4 regions of the Streptomyces sp. NPDC031426 genome follow, and region 1 is predicted to be linked to each of the others. Evidence: riboswitches for the same ligand, from Rfam matches in the RefSeq annotation. Region 1 holds a riboswitch; each other region holds the start of a gene.
What was found. Region 1 has a riboswitch for cobalamin ahead of ACZ5NH_RS14965 (ribonucleoside-diphosphate reductase subunit alpha). Riboswitches for the same ligand answer to the same signal wherever they lie in the genome.
Positions count from the first base shown of each region.

Region 2: linked by a shared signal. The riboswitch ahead of ACZ5NH_RS34455 (CbtB domain-containing protein) and the one ahead of ACZ5NH_RS14965 (ribonucleoside-diphosphate reductase subunit alpha) in region 1 are both predicted to bind cobalamin.
Region 3: linked by a shared signal. The riboswitch ahead of ACZ5NH_RS09255 (prenyltransferase/squalene oxidase repeat-containing protein) and the one ahead of ACZ5NH_RS14965 (ribonucleoside-diphosphate reductase subunit alpha) in region 1 are both predicted to bind cobalamin.
Region 4: linked by a shared signal. The riboswitch ahead of ACZ5NH_RS21365 (cobalamin biosynthesis protein) and the one ahead of ACZ5NH_RS14965 (ribonucleoside-diphosphate reductase subunit alpha) in region 1 are both predicted to bind cobalamin.

Region 1 covers NZ_JBVIJE010000006.1:380,958-384,704, forward strand. Annotated here, with positions in the region: gene ACZ5NH_RS14965 (ribonucleoside-diphosphate reductase subunit alpha) at 1-1,460, opposite strand, end outside; cobalamin riboswitch at 1,586-1,710, opposite strand; gene ACZ5NH_RS14970 (GNAT family N-acetyltransferase) at 1,763-2,269, opposite strand; gene mctP (monocarboxylate uptake permease MctP) at 2,344-3,747, opposite strand, start outside.
Region 2 covers NZ_JBVIJE010000024.1:22,864-26,610, reverse strand. Annotated here, with positions in the region: gene ACZ5NH_RS34475 (sensor histidine kinase) at 1-159, shown strand, start outside; gene ACZ5NH_RS34470 (GNAT family N-acetyltransferase) at 156-1,022, opposite strand; gene ACZ5NH_RS34465 (LmrA/YxaF family transcription factor) at 1,296-1,565, shown strand; gene ACZ5NH_RS34460 (alpha/beta hydrolase family protein) at 1,655-2,419, opposite strand; cobalamin riboswitch at 2,682-2,820, shown strand; gene ACZ5NH_RS34455 (CbtB domain-containing protein) at 2,857-3,078, shown strand; gene ACZ5NH_RS34450 (CbtA family protein) at 3,100-3,747, shown strand, end outside.
Region 3 covers NZ_JBVIJE010000004.1:225,429-229,175, reverse strand. Annotated here, with positions in the region: gene ACZ5NH_RS09265 (energy-coupling factor transporter transmembrane component T) at 1-482, opposite strand, end outside; gene ACZ5NH_RS09260 (SCO2322 family protein) at 469-1,119, opposite strand; gene ACZ5NH_RS09255 (prenyltransferase/squalene oxidase repeat-containing protein) at 1,116-2,342, opposite strand; cobalamin riboswitch at 2,461-2,611, opposite strand; gene ACZ5NH_RS09250 (MBL fold metallo-hydrolase) at 2,742-3,747, opposite strand, start outside.
Region 4 covers NZ_JBVIJE010000009.1:319,716-323,462, reverse strand. Annotated here, with positions in the region: gene ACZ5NH_RS21380 (lysozyme) at 1-151, shown strand, start outside; gene ACZ5NH_RS21375 (inorganic phosphate transporter) at 295-1,545, shown strand; gene ACZ5NH_RS21370 (hypothetical protein) at 1,580-1,807, shown strand; cobalamin riboswitch at 1,949-2,089, shown strand; gene ACZ5NH_RS21365 (cobalamin biosynthesis protein) at 2,190-3,152, shown strand; gene ACZ5NH_RS21360 (cobyric acid synthase) at 3,149-3,747, shown strand, end outside.

The DNA of each region.
Region 1 (3,747 bases):
ACCACGCGGTCCAGGAAGGTGACGGCGGTGCGGACGGTGTCGTCCAGCCGCTGCCAGTCGAGGTCACCGGTCGTCGTGTCGACAAAGGCACCCAGGTTCACGGACCCCAGGTTGCAGACCGCCGTCTCCCCGTCGTCCGTGACCTCCAGGATCTCCGTGCAGAGGTTGGAGGAGTGGACCACGTGCCCCGGCAGGGCCGTCTGGTTGGCGGTGCGGTTGGCCGCGTCCTTGAAGGTCATCCAGCCGTTGCCGGTCTGCGCGAGGGTGCGCATCATCCGGCCGTACAGCTCACGGGCCGGCATGGTCTTCTTCGCGAGGCCCTTTTCCTCCGCCTTGCGGTAGGCGGCCTCGAACTCCTCGCCCCACAGGTCCACCAGCTCCGGCACGTCCGACGGGGAGAACAGCGACCACTGCTCGTCGGCGTTGACCCGGCGCATGAACTCGTCCGGGATCCAGTGCGCGAGGTTCAGGTTGTGCGTACGGCGGGCGTCCTCACCGGTGTTGTCCCGCAGCTCCAGGAACTCCTCGATGTCGGAGTGCCAGGTCTCCAGGTAGACCGCGGCCGCGCCCTTGCGCCGGCCGCCCTGGTTCACGGCGGCCACCGAGGCGTCCAGGGTCTTCAGGAACGGCACGATGCCGTTGGAGTGCCCGTTGGTGCCGCGGATCAGCGAACCCCGGCTGCGGATCCGGGAGTACGACAGACCGATGCCTCCGGCGTGCTTGGAGAGCCGGGCCACCTGGTGGTAGCGGTCGTAGATGGAGTCCAGCTCGTCCAGCGGGGAGTCGAGGAGGTAGCAGGACGACATCTGCGGGTGCCGCGTGCCGGAGTTGAAGAGCGTGGGGGAGGACGGGAGGTAGTCGAGCCTGCTCATGAGCCCGTAGAGCGCGGCCACTTCGTCCACGGAGCGGGTCGTGTCGTCCTCGGCCAGGCCGCTCGCGACCCGCAGCATGAAGTGCTGGGGCGTCTCGATGACCTTGCGGGTGATCGGGTGCCGCAGGAGATAGCGGCTGTGCAGGGTGCGCAGGCCGAAGTAGCCGAAGCGGTCGTCGCCGGCCGCGTCGATCAGCGTGTCGAGCCGCTCGGCGTGCAACCGTACGAACTCGGCGGTGCGGTCGGCGATGAGCCCCTCGCGGTGCCCCACGGTCACGGACCCGGTGAAGGATGTCACGCCCTGCGAGGCGGCCTCGGCGCGGATGGAGATGGTCAGCAGCCGGGCGGCCAGCCGGGAGTAGGCGGGGTCCTCGGAGATGAGCCCGGCGGCGGCCTCGGTGGCCAGCTCGCGCAACTCCGCCTCGTCGGCCCGGGCGGACCGGCCGCGCAGCGCGGCGGCGGCGACCCGGCCGGGGTCGGCGTCGGGGAGGTCGACGGTCAGCTGGGTCAGGGTCCGCAGCAGCGCGGCACCGGGACCGTCGGTCTCCAGGCCGCTGGCTGAAGCCGGATCTGCTGGCGCGATGGTCACGTGGGGCTCTCCCTCGCTGGGCACGGGGGCCTTGCCGAGGGCAGGGGGCAACCACGAGCGCACACGGCGTCGCGTCCACCGGCCCATCCCACGAGGCCCGGACGTCTCAGGGCACCCGAACCGGACGGCCGGGTGCGCTGCCGGCAGGTCCTCGGACTGACTCCTGAGCGCAGACGCGCACAAGTACACCGTTGCGGGACAGTTCCGGATTCGCACCGGATTCCCCTGCGACGACAGCGAGCATGAGCATACATCTAGTGTCGGGCTGTCGTGTCACCCCCAGATGTTGTGTCGTGACGGTGTCAGAGCGTCAACTTGTAGGTGAGGAGAGTGATGTCGGCGAGTTCCGGGAGCGGGTTCCAGTCGCGTTCGGGGACGCGGACGAACCCCAGGCGCTCGTAGATGCGGTGGGCGGCGTGCATGGTGCGCTGGGTCGACAGGACGACGGCCCGGCAGCCCTCGGTGGCCCGTGCGCGGTCGATGCAGGCCCGGACGAGGGCCTCGCCCGCACCCTGTCCCCGTCCCGCGTGCGCGACCGCCAGCATGCGGATCTCGGCCTCTGCGGGGCGGGCGATGTCGGCCATGGGGCCGGGGGACGGCACGAAGGTGACTCCGCCGAGGAGGGTGCCGTTCCGGACGGCCACGAGTACCTGTGCCGCGGCCGCTCGCTTGGCCACGTCTCTCAGTTCGCCCAGGTACCAGTCGCTCTCCCCGAAGTCGAGGAGTCCGTCGTCCAGGTACGCCCGGGCGGTGATCTCGCCGAGGGCGTCGTAGTCGCCGGGGTGCGCGGGCCGGATCACGATGTCCATGGCGTCGAGTCTGCCGGAGCGGTACGACGACGGGCCGCCGGATTTCCTCCGGCGGCCCGTCGTACGGCAGTCGCTCAGTGACCGGCGCCCGCGGTCGCCGGCGGCAGTTCCACCTGCACCCCCGGGTCGCCCGCGTCCGCCGTGTAGTCCTCCGGCTTGGTCTCGTCGACGCCCTCGGGGGCCTTCACGGCCTTCAGGACGACGGTGAGGACCACGGTGACCACGACGTTGAGGACGAAGGCCGTGAGGCCGATGTAGCCGATCTCGCCGATGCCGGGGATCTCCTTCGCCGAGCCGCCGAAGTGCTTCTGGGTCGGGGAGGCGACGCCGTACGCGGCGACCGTGCCGTACGCCATGCCGACCGCCCAGCCGGCCAGCAGCGCCCAGCGGTGGAACCAGCGGGTGAACAGGCCGCCGACCAGGGCCGGGAAGGTCTGCAGGATCCAGATGCCGCCCAGCAGCTGGAAGTTGATCGCCACCGTCTTGTCCATGGTGAGGACGAAGACCAGGGCGCCGACCTTCACCAGCAGGGAGACGATCTTGGAGACCTGGGCCTCCTGCTTCGGCGTGGCGTCCGGCTTGATGAAGTCCTTGTAGATGTTGCGGGTGAAGAGGTTCGCCGCGGCGATCGACATGATCGCCGCGGGGACCAGGGCACCGATGCCGATCGCCGCGAAGGCCACGCCCGCGAACCAGTCCGGGAACATGTTCTCGAACAGCTGGGGGATGGCCAGCTGGCCGTTGGTGACCTTGACCCCGGCCGCGATCGCCATGAAGCCCAGCAGCGCGAGCAGGCCGAGCATCAGGGAGTACAGCGGCAGGATCGTGGTGTTGCGGCGGATCACGTTACGGCTCCTGGAGGACAGGGTCGCGGTGATCGAGTGCGGGTACATGAAGAGCGCGAGTGCGGAGCCCAGGGCCAGGGTGGCGTACGTCCACTGTCCGGCCTCCGGGGGCACGAGCGCGCCGCGCGGCTTGCCCGTCACCGGGTTGACCTGACTGAACGCGTGGCCCGCCTTGGCGAAGATGTCGTCGAAGCCGCCCAGCTTGATGGGGATGTAGATGATCGCCACCGCGATGACGATGTAGATCAGCGTGTCCTTCACGAAGGCGATCAGGGCGGGGGCGCGCAGACCGGAGGAGTAGGTGTACGCCGCCAGCACGCCGAAGGCGATCAGCAGCGGCAGGTCCCGTACGAACCAGTTGGTGCTGCTGTCCCCGCCGACGCCCATCACGTCCAGCACCGCCTGGATGCCCACGAGCTGGAGCGCGATGTACGGCATCGTCGCCAGGATGCCGGTCAGCGCCACCGCCAGCGACAGGCCCTTGGAGCCGAAGCGGCCCCGGACGAAGTCGGAGGTGGTGACGTACCCGTGGCGGTGCGAGACCGACCACAGGCGCGGCAGGAACGTGAAGATCAGCGGGTAGACCAGGATCGTGTACGGCACGGCGAAGAAGCCGGCCGCGCCCGCCGTGTA
Region 2 (3,747 bases), on a different contig from region 1:
GACCGGCGGCTGCGCCAGGTCTACGGCGACGACCACGGCCTCGTCATCGAGACCGGCCTCGGAGCGGGCACGAAGATCACCCTCCGCGTCCCGAAATTCCGCCCCGGCATCCAGGCCCGGCCCGCACAGCCCGAGGCTGAAGGAGGGTTCACGGCCTAGGCGTCCCGGCGGCGGTCCCGTCTCTCAGGGAGCTGCTGGAAGCCGGCTGACTTGTAGGTGGCGACGGCGCCGGCATTGGCGCTCGGGGTGCAGACGACCGCGCTCGACGAGCCCAGCTCCCGGAGTGCGGCGGCCGCCGCGACGCAGATCGCCCGGCCGTAGCCGTGACCGCGGTGCTCCCCGTCCACGCCCATCGGCTCGAGCAACCCCGGCCTGCCCGGGCCGGCCGACCACACCGTCACCGCCGCCACCGTGTTGCCCAGATCGTCGTACGCGACCAGACACCGGGCGTCGGCGTACGGCAATGCGGCCGCCATCGCGTGCCAGCGCTCGTCCGTGAGCGTCGACCTGTCGAACGCGGCCCGGTGTACGGCGGTCCGCGCGTGGACCTGTTCCGGTCCGACCACCGCGATCCGCACGCCCGGATCGGGCACCGGCGCCGTGAGATCGCGGCGCAGCGGCGTCCACGGCTCGTCCCCGCCCCAGCCGTCCTCGAACAGCAGATCCTGGACCAGTGCGCCCGTGGGCGCCTCGACGTACACCCTCCCGGCCGGCAGTACGCCGCGCTCCGGCTCGGTCACGTCCTCGACCAGCCGCTGCGCCAGCTCCTCGTCCCGCTGGGCGTCCGGTGCCGTCGTCAGCCGCAGCAGATCGCGACCGTCCAGCAGCCCGATGGCGAGAATCCGTCCGTCCCGGCGCCAGGTCCGGACTGCCGCGGCCGTCGCCTCCGCGCCGAACCGCCAGAACCAGCCCAGATCGCCCGGATGCAGTTGCATCGGCGCCTCGTCGTACTGCCACTCCCGCAGCACACCCACAGCTTCGCTCAGCCCGTCGACTCCCGGCATGCCCAGCACGATCGCCATACGCCCGATCCCACACCACGGCGCCGACAGTCCGCACCCGGTTTTCGGCCGGGGCGGTCGGGATGTGCTCAGCCGTCGGCGCGGACGAAGACGGGCTGGAGGCGTTTCTCGGGCACGGCCTCGGGGAGTTGCTCCCGATCGAAGACGTGGGAGACGACACGGGCGGGGTCCACGCGGCCGGAGCCCGTCCGGTCGCCGGACCCGCGCCCTTCTGGCCTGTGGCGCGGCGGCGTCGTCGACAGCGAGTTCCGGGCCGGCTACCCCGTGCCGGCCGTGTCCGTCGACGAACCGCCGGCCGAGGAGATCCCACCGGCCCGGGTCGCCGCCGGAGTGTTCGAGGACTGGCAGCGGCTGCTGACCGAGGCGCTCGCGGCGCACGGCGCCGATCCCGGCTGCCGGGCGCCCGTTCTCGCGTCCGTCGTCGTGGCGTCCGTCGAGGGCGCCATCGTCATGTGCCGCGCCCAGCGCAGCATGCTGCCCCTCGACCGGGTCGCCCGGAAAGTCGAAACGCTGCTCACCGACGCGGTCACTCGCACGGCCTGACGGCTCGGGGCCGCGCATGGACGCACAGCCCCGGCCCGGGGCACGGCAACGGCACCCGACCGGCAGGCCGGGCGCCGCCACCGCTCATGTCAGGCCGGCACGGGGGCCGTTCGGCCGAGATGCCGGGCGAAGAACCGGACCGCGCTGGCGGCCTCGAACCGGGGCAGCTCCTTGTGCCTGCCCGCGTTGGCGTGCAGGGTCTTCTCCGTCGAGGCGAAGGCGTCGAACAGCGCCAGACTGGCCTCGCGCGGGATGTGTTCGTCGTCCCACTGCATGTCGTACTCGATCGGGACGGTGATCTGCTTGGCCTTCTCCGCCAGGACGTCGGGCCAGTGCTGACCGAAGACCGCGGCGGTGATCCTGGGTTCGACCGCCACCAGCGGCACGCCGATCGCGGTGCCCATGTTGATGCCGAAGTAGCCGACCGGCCCGTCGGCGCCGATTTCCGGAAGCTCCTGGAGGGCGTCCAGGGTCGCCTGCCACTCGGGCACGGCGAGCTCCGCCAGGTGGGCGTTGTAGCGGACGACGATCGGGCCCTCCGGCTCGCCCGCCGCCCTCGCCCGGAACAGCTCGGCGATCTCCTGCTCGTCATGTGCCGTAAGCGGCCGGTCGCCGTGACCGGGCGCGTCGATGACCGCGACATGGAAGCCGCAAGCGTTCACCAGGAGTTGGGCACGACCGGCCATCGCCGGATGTTTCTTGTGGTTGCCGCCGCCATGGCCCATCAGGACCAGGGGCGCACGGTCCGCGCCGGAGGCGGGGGACCAGAGGACACCGGGGACCTCGCCCACGGTGAAGTCGCGTTCGATCATGCCGTTGACGGACGACTCGGCGATGAACTTCAAAGATGTCATGGCGTGTTGCCTTTCGGGAGTGCCTGGTGTCGAGGCGCTCCCGGCGACACCTACGTCGATCGCCCGACCGTGACGACGAGGGGGAGCACCCACACGAATACAGCCTTCATGGGTCTCACCTCCTCGGCCTTGATCACGGTCAACCGCAAGCTACCAGACCGATGATCAGCCCGCCCAACCTTTTTCCCGCCACGTGTGTGGCGCGCGGACACACGTGGTGGAGAGGAAGATCACTTGGCGGGGAGGCGGTCTTGGCCATGCGCGCGTGGCGCGGTACGGTCGGTCCGATATCGACGACGGCGAAACGGAAGCCGGTGGGAATCCGGCACGGTCGCGCCACTGTATGCGGGACCCGCGAGGGGCTCGTGAGTCAGACCCGTGGTCGTCGTCCTGTGCACCACCGAGATGGGACGCGAACTCCCAGAGGAGGTCCTGCCATGGCGCAGACCGTCGCCCAGCCGACAGCCACCATCCCCGTCGTTCCCGCCAAGCTGCCGCTGAAGGCGATTGCTCCCTGGGCGGTCTTCTTCGGCATCCTCATGCTCGTCCTGCTCTACTTCGTCGGCGCCGAGCAGGGCGCCACCTCCGTGTTCAACGGCACGGACGTCCACGAGTGGGTGCACGACGCCCGCCACCTGCTGGGCTTCCCCTGCCACTGACGCGACGAACACCGCGCGCCCATGAACTCCGCAACCGTACGGAACCTTCTCGTGCGGGGCATGCTCGCCGGCCTCGCGGCCGGCGTGCTCGCCCTGGTCGTGGCCTACGTGCTCGGTGAGCCGAACGTCGACAAGGCGATCAGCTTCGAGCAGGCCCACTCCCACGAGCACGAGATGGAGACCGTCTCCCGCTCCCTGCAGTCGACCGCCGGCCTCGCCACCGGTGTCCTCGTCTACGGGGTCGCATTCGGCGGCATCGCCGCGCTCGCCTTCAGCTTCGCCCTCGGCCGCGTGGGGCGCTTCGGCCCGCGCGCCACGGCACTGCTGCTGTCGGGCTGCGCGCTGCTCGCCGTGTACGTCGTGCCGTTCCTGAAGTACCCGGCCAACCCGCCGTCGGTCGGCAACCCCGACACCATCGGCAAGCGGACCACCCTGTACTTCCTGATGATGCTGCTCGGTGTCCTGCTCGCGGTCGCCGCCACCCTCCTGGGCAAAAGGCTCGCGCCGCGCCTGGGCACCTGGTGGGCCACGGTGGCCGCGGTGGTCGCGTTCACCGTCGTGATCGGCCTGGCGTACCAGTTCCTGCCCGTCGTCAACGAGGTGCCCAAGGGCTTCCCGGCCACCCTGCTGTGGCGCTTCCGGCTCTCGGCACTGGCGATCCAGACCGCC
Region 3 (3,747 bases), on a different contig from region 1:
CTCGCTAGGGCGTTCGCCGCGCCGACGCAGATCAGGAGGGTGGCGAGCTTGAGCCCGTCGTAGGCGGCGAAGACGAGCGCCTCCGCCGTGACCCTGCCGCCCAGGCGGATGCCCTGTGCCCAGTGCGGGAGGGGGACTTCGGGGAGCGTGAGGAGGGTGTGGGTGCCCGGGATGGGAGAGCCCAGGGCCACCGCGAAGAGGAGGCGGATGAGGAGGACGGCGAGTGCGAGCTTGGCGAAGGCGGTGTAGGCGTGGGCGGTGGGGGTGCCGGTGTTGCCGCGGTGCGTCGCCACGACGTAGGCGGAGGCGGATACGAGGAGGGCGAGCAGGAGGGGGTTGGTGGTGCGGGTGGCGGCGGTACCGAGACTCAGCGCCCAGAGCCACCAGGCACCGGGGTGGACAGCGGCGCGGGCCGTGTCGATATGCGGCTCTGCCGCGTGGGTACGACCGGCCCCCACCGGGCCGCAGTCAGACGGAGTCATCGCGTCGCCGTCGGAACCGCCACATCGCCGCGCCTCCCAGGAGGACGACCGCCCCCACGCCGATCGGCAACCCCAGGGACGGCCCGCTGTCCGAACTGCCGGTCGTCGCCGGGGCCCTCTTGCCCGTGGCCGCCGCCGAAACCTGCTCCCCGCACCCCTTCTTCGGGTACCCCGCGATCGCGCACAGCAGGGCGTTGGTGTCGTAGCGCAGGGGCGGGGCGACGGCCGCCAGGGCGTCCGCGGTCGTCGCGTCGGCCGGGACCCGCGCGCACGCCGTGCGGCGGGCAGGCGGCAGCTCGCCGGACGACGCGTCGGCGGGGGTGCCGAAGTCGAGAACGAGAGCCACCCGCTTCGTACCGGACTTTGCGGGTGTGCCCGAACAGATCGTGCCGAAGTCCGCCGCCCCGCGCGGTCGGCTCGCGTCCGCCGAGTCCGCGCTCACCGCGAACCGGAAGCCCTCCACGGCACCGTCGTCGGGACGGGCGGTCGAGGGGCCCTGCGTGGCATACGTCCAGCGCCCGCCGGACCGCTCCCAGAAGGACCAGTAGCGGTATCCGGTGGCGTGCGCCTGACCCGCCCCGGCCAGCAGGACCAGCGCGGCGCACAGCAGGCTCGCGGCGCGGCGGACGGCCCTCACGGCTGCCGCTTCTTCCGGCCGCTGAGCAGGAAGCCGATGCCGATGCCCGCGACGAGGCAGACGCCGACGAACCACCAGACACCGAAGCCCGAGCCGCTGTCGGACTTCTCCGACTTCTCGGCCTTCTTGGTCTCGTGCGCGGCGGAGTCCATGGCCGGGGCCGGGCCCAGCTCGTTGAGGGACCGGACGAGGCTGGTGCCGCCGAAGTCACCGGGCTGCGCGCCGACCGCGTGCGCGGCGAGGATCAGCTGGGCGTACGCCGCCGGACCGCTCTGCACCGCCCACTGCCCGGCGTTCTTCTCCAGCCAGCCGTACGCCTTCTTGGCCTGCTCGGTCCGGCCGTCCGCGGCGAGGGCGACGACCGTGTCCACCGTGTTGCCGAAGTCCGGCTGGTCCTTGGCGCCGGGGAGGGCGGACTGCAGGTGCCCGGTCTTGCCGACGGCCGCGGCCAGATAGGCACCGGCGTTGTCGGCGACCTGCGCCGGACGGGCGGCCTTGGCGCACGCGTCCTGCGCGGGCGCCTTGGCGGCCGTCGCCACGAACCCCTTGCCGAGGGCGCCGAGCACCCCGGCCGCCGTGGCGTCCGCGTTGGCGGCCAGCTTGCCCTTCTTGTCCGGCTGGAAGGCGAGGGCGCCGCCGCCGTCCTGGTCGCAGGGGAGGGACATGGCGGCGAGGAGGTCGTAGGGGGACTTGCCCGCCTTGCCGACGCTCGCCGGATCCGTACCCACCGCCGCGAGCGCGCCGATGACGACGGAGGTGGAGTTGGTGTCACTCTCCCCGCCCGGCGAGTAGCCCCAGCCGCCGTCCTTGTTCTGTACGGACTTCAGCCAGGCCACCGCCTTGGCGACGGCATCGTCGTGCCCGCCGACCGCCTTCAGGGCCTGGACGGCGGCGGCCGTGTTGTTGGTGTCCACCATGACCTTGGCGTCGCAGGCCTTGGCGGGGGCGCCGCGGAACGCCGGGAAGGCGCCGTTCGCGCACTGCTGGCCGGTGAGCCAGTCCACGGCCTTCGCCGCCGGCCGGTAGCCGAGGGTCCGCTGGGCGATGAGCGTCAGCGACTGGCGCCACACGCCGTCGTAGGTCGGGTCGGACTTTCCGTACAGCCCGGACGGGATCGCGACCTTCGGAGAGGGGGACGGGGACTGGCCGGCGGCCGTGGCGGGCGCGGCGGCGGCCAGCACGCCTATGGCGGCGAGAGCCGCGGCACTGCGGCGGACGTTCATGGTCGGCGACTGCCTCTCCTGCGGGGAGCCGGGCAGCGCACGGGAGACACCCCGGGCGGCTCGGCTCCGTAAACCTCGACGGTGCCGTGCGCGGCGGACCACCGACGCACGCGAGCCGGTCAACGTCCCGCCCGGGGCGTTCCGGCTCACCGTTCGATGACGAACGATTCACGGTTGCGGGTCAGCGCCGGAATTGCACCGGCTTCCCCCCGAACGGGTGTGATGACGACCCCGCCACTTTACCGGCCGCCCCGGGCGGGCTGAGGAGTGGCTGTGCACACGGGGATGCGGTGACCAGGGTCACGACCGTGACTGGGGCGGGAGCCGAAGTGGGCGCGCAGGGCCCGTCGGCCCTGGACCCGGCGCCCGTCTCCCGGCGGGACCAACGTGAGCCACCGGTCACACCGCCACGTAGGCCACCGGCTCGCTCCCCGCCACCGGCTCCGCCCGGCCCTGTTTCACCAGGCGGCGCAGATGGGACTCGGCCTCCGAGACGGCGATGTTCCGGGAGCCGTAACCGATCTCCGCCCAGGGGCGGTTCCACTCCATGCGCTCGGCCAGCTGCCAGGGCGTGAGCGGCTCGGCGAGCAGGGCGAGCAGGCCGGCCAGCCGCTCCTCGTGGTGCGCGAGCAACTCCCTTACCCGGCCTGGTGCGTCGGTGAAGGCGTGCTGGTGTGCGGGGAGGACCTCGGCGGGTGCGAGGCGGCCGACCCGCTCCAGGGAGTCGAGGTAGTCGCCGAGGGGGTCGGTGACGGTCGCGTCGTCGGGATCCTCGTACAGGCCGATGTGCGGGGTGATCCGGGGGAGGAGGTGGTCACCGCTGAACAGTCGCCCATGACCCGGAAGTCGGTGGTCGGGATGCTGCTCCTCCAAGTGCAGGCAGACGTGGCCCGGTGTGTGGCCGGGGGTCCAGATCGCGCGCAGTCTGCGGCCGGGCAGGTCGAGGAGTTCGCCGGGGACGATCTCCCGGTCCGGGAGGGCGGGGGAGAGGCCGGGCAGGGTGCGGGGGCTGCGCGGAGCTCGCAGCGGCGCCAGGTGTTCCTCGGGCGCGCCGGCCGCCGCGAGCTTGGCATTCATGTAGCTGAACCAGTGCTCGGGCCGGGCCTCCCGGGTGCGCCGTACGACCGCGGCGTCGGCGGCGTGCATCGCCACCCAGGCACCGGAGGCCTCGCGCACCCTGGCCGACAGGCCGTGGTGGTCCGGGTGGTGGTGCGTGATGACGACGCCGTACACCTCCGCCACCGCCGTACCGCACGCGGCCAGTCCCGCCACGAGCGTGTCCCAGGACGCCGGATCGTCCCACCCGGTGTCGACCAGCACCGGGCCGCGGTCGGTGGCCACGACGTAGACCAGCGTGTGACCGAGGGGGTTGTCCGGGATGGGCACCGCCACGGACCGTACGCCC
Region 4 (3,747 bases), on a different contig from region 1:
CCGGCACGGCACCTCGCGGCCGGGGCCGCTGCCGGGTGGTTGGCAGCACTGGATGTTCTGGCAGTTCGACGCGGACGGCCGGCTGCCGGGTGACCAGAATCTCTTCAACGGGTCCACGAGCCGACTGCGGACCTTCGCCCGGGGCTGGTAGTCAAGGGGCGCCTGGGCCGCCGGAGCCGAGCGGAACCTCGAACCACCTCTTCAGACACCCTGGCGCCCGCCGCAGTTCACCTTCTGTTCACTCAGGTTGCCTACGGTCGTCCAGCCAATGACCTCGAACGATTGCCTGGGTAAATGGAAAGCTTCTCGCTGATCCTCGCGATAGTGGTAGTAACCGCTCTCGCGTTCGATTTCACGAACGGTTTCCACGACACCGCCAACGCGATGGCGACCGCCATCTCGACAGGCGCCCTGAAGCCCAAGATCGCGGTGGCCATGTCCGCCGCCCTCAATCTGGTGGGCGCCTTCCTCTCCGTGGAGGTCGCCAACACGATCTCCAAGGGTCTCGTCGACGAGACCGGCATCCGTCCCGAGGTCATCTTCGCCGCCCTGGTCGGCGCGATCCTCTGGAACCTGCTGACCTGGCTGGTGGGCCTGCCCTCCAGCTCCTCGCACGCCCTGATGGGCGGTCTGATCGGCGCCACCGTCGCCTCGGCCGGCTTCGGCGCGGTGCACGGTGACGTCCTGGTCACCAAGGTGCTGCTCCCCGCGGTCGCCGCCCCGATCGTGGCGGGCGTCGCCTCGATGCTGGCCACCCGGTTCTCCTACGGCATCGGCGGCAAGACCGAGGGCGAGGCCACCCGCAAGGGCTACCGCGCCGGCCAGATCGCCTCCGCCGGCCTGGTCTCCCTCGCCCACGGCACCAACGACGCCCAGAAGACGATGGGCATCATCACCCTGGCGCTGATCGCGGGCGGCGCCATCGCCCCGGGCTCGAACCCTCCCACCTGGGTCATCCTCTCCGCGGGCCTGGCCATCGCGCTCGGCACCTACATCGGCGGCTGGCGGATCATCCGCACCATGGGCAAGGGCCTGACCGACCTGGAGCCGCGCCAGGGCTTCGCGGCCCAGACCAGCGCCGCGACCGCCATCCTGGCCTCCTCGCACCTGGGCTTCTCCCTCTCCACCACGCATGTCGTCTCCGGCTCGGTGATGGGCGCGGGCCTCGGCCGCAAGGGCGGGGTGGTCCGGTGGTCCACCGCGACCCGCATGGTCGTCGCCTGGGTGCTCACCCTCCCGGCCGCCGCGCTGGTCGGCGCGGGCGCCGAGTCCGTCACGGACCTGGGTGACTGGGGCACCGCAGTCGTCGCCGTCTTCCTGGTCGCCGCGAGCGTCACGATCTGGAAGATCTCCCGCCGCGAGGTCGTCGACCACACCAACGTCGTCGACGTGCCCGAGGAGCCGGCCGGCGTGGTGACCGCCGCCATCGCCGCGGTGACCCCGCCCCCGGCGGGCACGATCACCGAGGACCTGACGGCCACGATCCTCTCCCCGGCCGCCGCTGAGGCCGCGCCCGAGGCCGCCCCGCCGGCCGCCACCGTCTGACCCCGGCCACACTGGTAACCAAGGAAGCAACCCCATGAAGATCGACTGGTCGGCCCTCGGCTCCGTCTTCGGCGTCAGCCTCGTGTTCACGGTGGGCCTGGTGGCCCTGTTCACCCTCGGCGTCAACGGTCTGGCCCGGCGCGAGAAGGCCGCGGCCCAGGGCAACTCCGCCGCCCTCGCCGTCACCGGCGCCTACCTCTGCTTCGCCGCCTGTGCCGCGGCGGTGTCGTACGGCATCTACCTCATCGTCTCCAAGTCCTGACCGAGCGGCACGAACCGGGCAGTCCGAAGGCTCCTCTCCGTCCCTGACGGAGAGGAGCCTTCGCCATGCCCAGGGGTCACGGGCGCCCCACGATGTGGGGATCGGCACACTCTCCCCGCGCAGGTCAACGGCAAGTTGACGGCCGTTCGGAGCGCGTGGTGGACTGCCCAGGCCATGTACGGCGGCAGGAGAGGAAGCCGGTGCGAATCCGGCGCGGTCCCGCCACTGTCACCGGGGAAGAACCCCCGGGAGCCAGGAACTCTCACCGCCGAATCTCGTCGAACCAGGGCGCGGACACCCTGAGTGAGGACACAGATCGCCATGCCCGGCTGCCGAAGGACCAGTACCAGGCCCGCTCCTGTACCCACGGCCGGCTGAGCCGATGGGTGCCGATCGCACTTACGCGTACGGCGCCGCCGCCGGCCTTCTCGGTGACCTGCTCCTCGGCGATCCGCGCCGCGGACATCCGGTCGCCGCGTTCGGGCGTGCGGCCGCTGCCGTGGACCGCGCGTTGTGGCACGACCACCGCGGCTGGGGCGCCGTGCACACCGTCGTGTGCGCCGGTGGCGCCGTCGCACTCGGCACGCTGGCCGCACGCGCCGTACGCCCCTCCCCTGCCGCCTCCGTCGCACTGACCGCCTCCGCCACCTGGGCGGTCGTGGGCGGTACTTCGCTCGCCCGGGAGGCCCGCACGATCGGGCGCGCCCTGGAGTCCGGGGACGTCGAGGCGGCGCGGGCGCGGCTGCCGCATCTGTGCGGCCGGGACCCGCAGGCGCTGGACGCCGACGGGATCGCCCGGGCCGTGGTCGAGTCGGTCGCCGAGAACACCTCCGACGCCGTCGTGGGCGCCCTGGTGTGGGGCGCCCTTGCCGGGGTGCCCGGGCTGCTGGGCTTCCGGGCCGTCAACACCCTGGACGCGATGGTCGGTCACAGGTCCCCCCGCTACCGGCGCTACGGCTGGGCCTCCGCCCGGCTCGACGACCTGGCCGGCTGGCCGGGGGCCCGGCTGACCGCCGTACTCGCCGCCGCGGCCGGACCCGACCCGCGCGGTGCCCTGCGCGCCTGGAAGGCCGACGCCCACCGGCATCCGAGCCCCAACGCCGGGCCCGTGGAGGCATCGTTCGCGGGCGCTCTCGGCGTCCGGCTGGGCGGAACGCTCTCCTACGGCGGCCGGGTCGAGCACCGGCCCGTGCTGAACGGGGACACCGGCCGGGCCGTCCGGGGCACCGACATCGACCGGGCCGTACGGCTCTCCCGCCGCGTCGGCCTGCTCGCGCTCGGCGGCACGGTCGCCGCGCGCTCCCTCGCCAAGAACGTCAAGGGTCTGAAGGGACGTGGGAAGTGAACGGGGGACTCCTCGTCGCCGGCACCACCTCCGACGCCGGAAAGAGCGTCGTGACGGCCGGGATCTGCCGGTGGCTGGTGCGACAGGGCGTGAAGGTCGCGCCGTTCAAGGCGCAGAACATGTCGCTCAACTCCTTCGTCACCCGCGAGGGCGCGGAGATCGGGCGGGCCCAGGCCATGCAGGCCCAGGCGTGCCGGATCGAGCCGACCGCGCTGATGAACCCGGTGCTGCTCAAGCCGGGCGGCGAGCAGAGCAGCCAGGTGGTGCTGCTGGGCAGGCCGGTGGGCGAGTTGAGCGCACGCGGTTATCACGGCGGGCGGCAGCAGAGGCTCCTCGGCACGGTGCTGGACTGCCTGGCCGAGTTGCGGGGCACGTATGACGCGGTGATCTGTGAGGGCGCGGGCTCGCCTGCGGAGATCAATCTGCGGCGGACGGACATCGTGAACATGGGGATCGCGCGGAACGCGCGGCTGCCCGTGCTGGTGGTCGGGGACATCGACCGCGGAGGCGTGTTCGCCTCCTTCTTCGGGACCGTCGCCCTGCTCTCGCCGGAGGACCAGGAACTGGTCGCCGGCTTCCTGGTGAACAAGTTCCG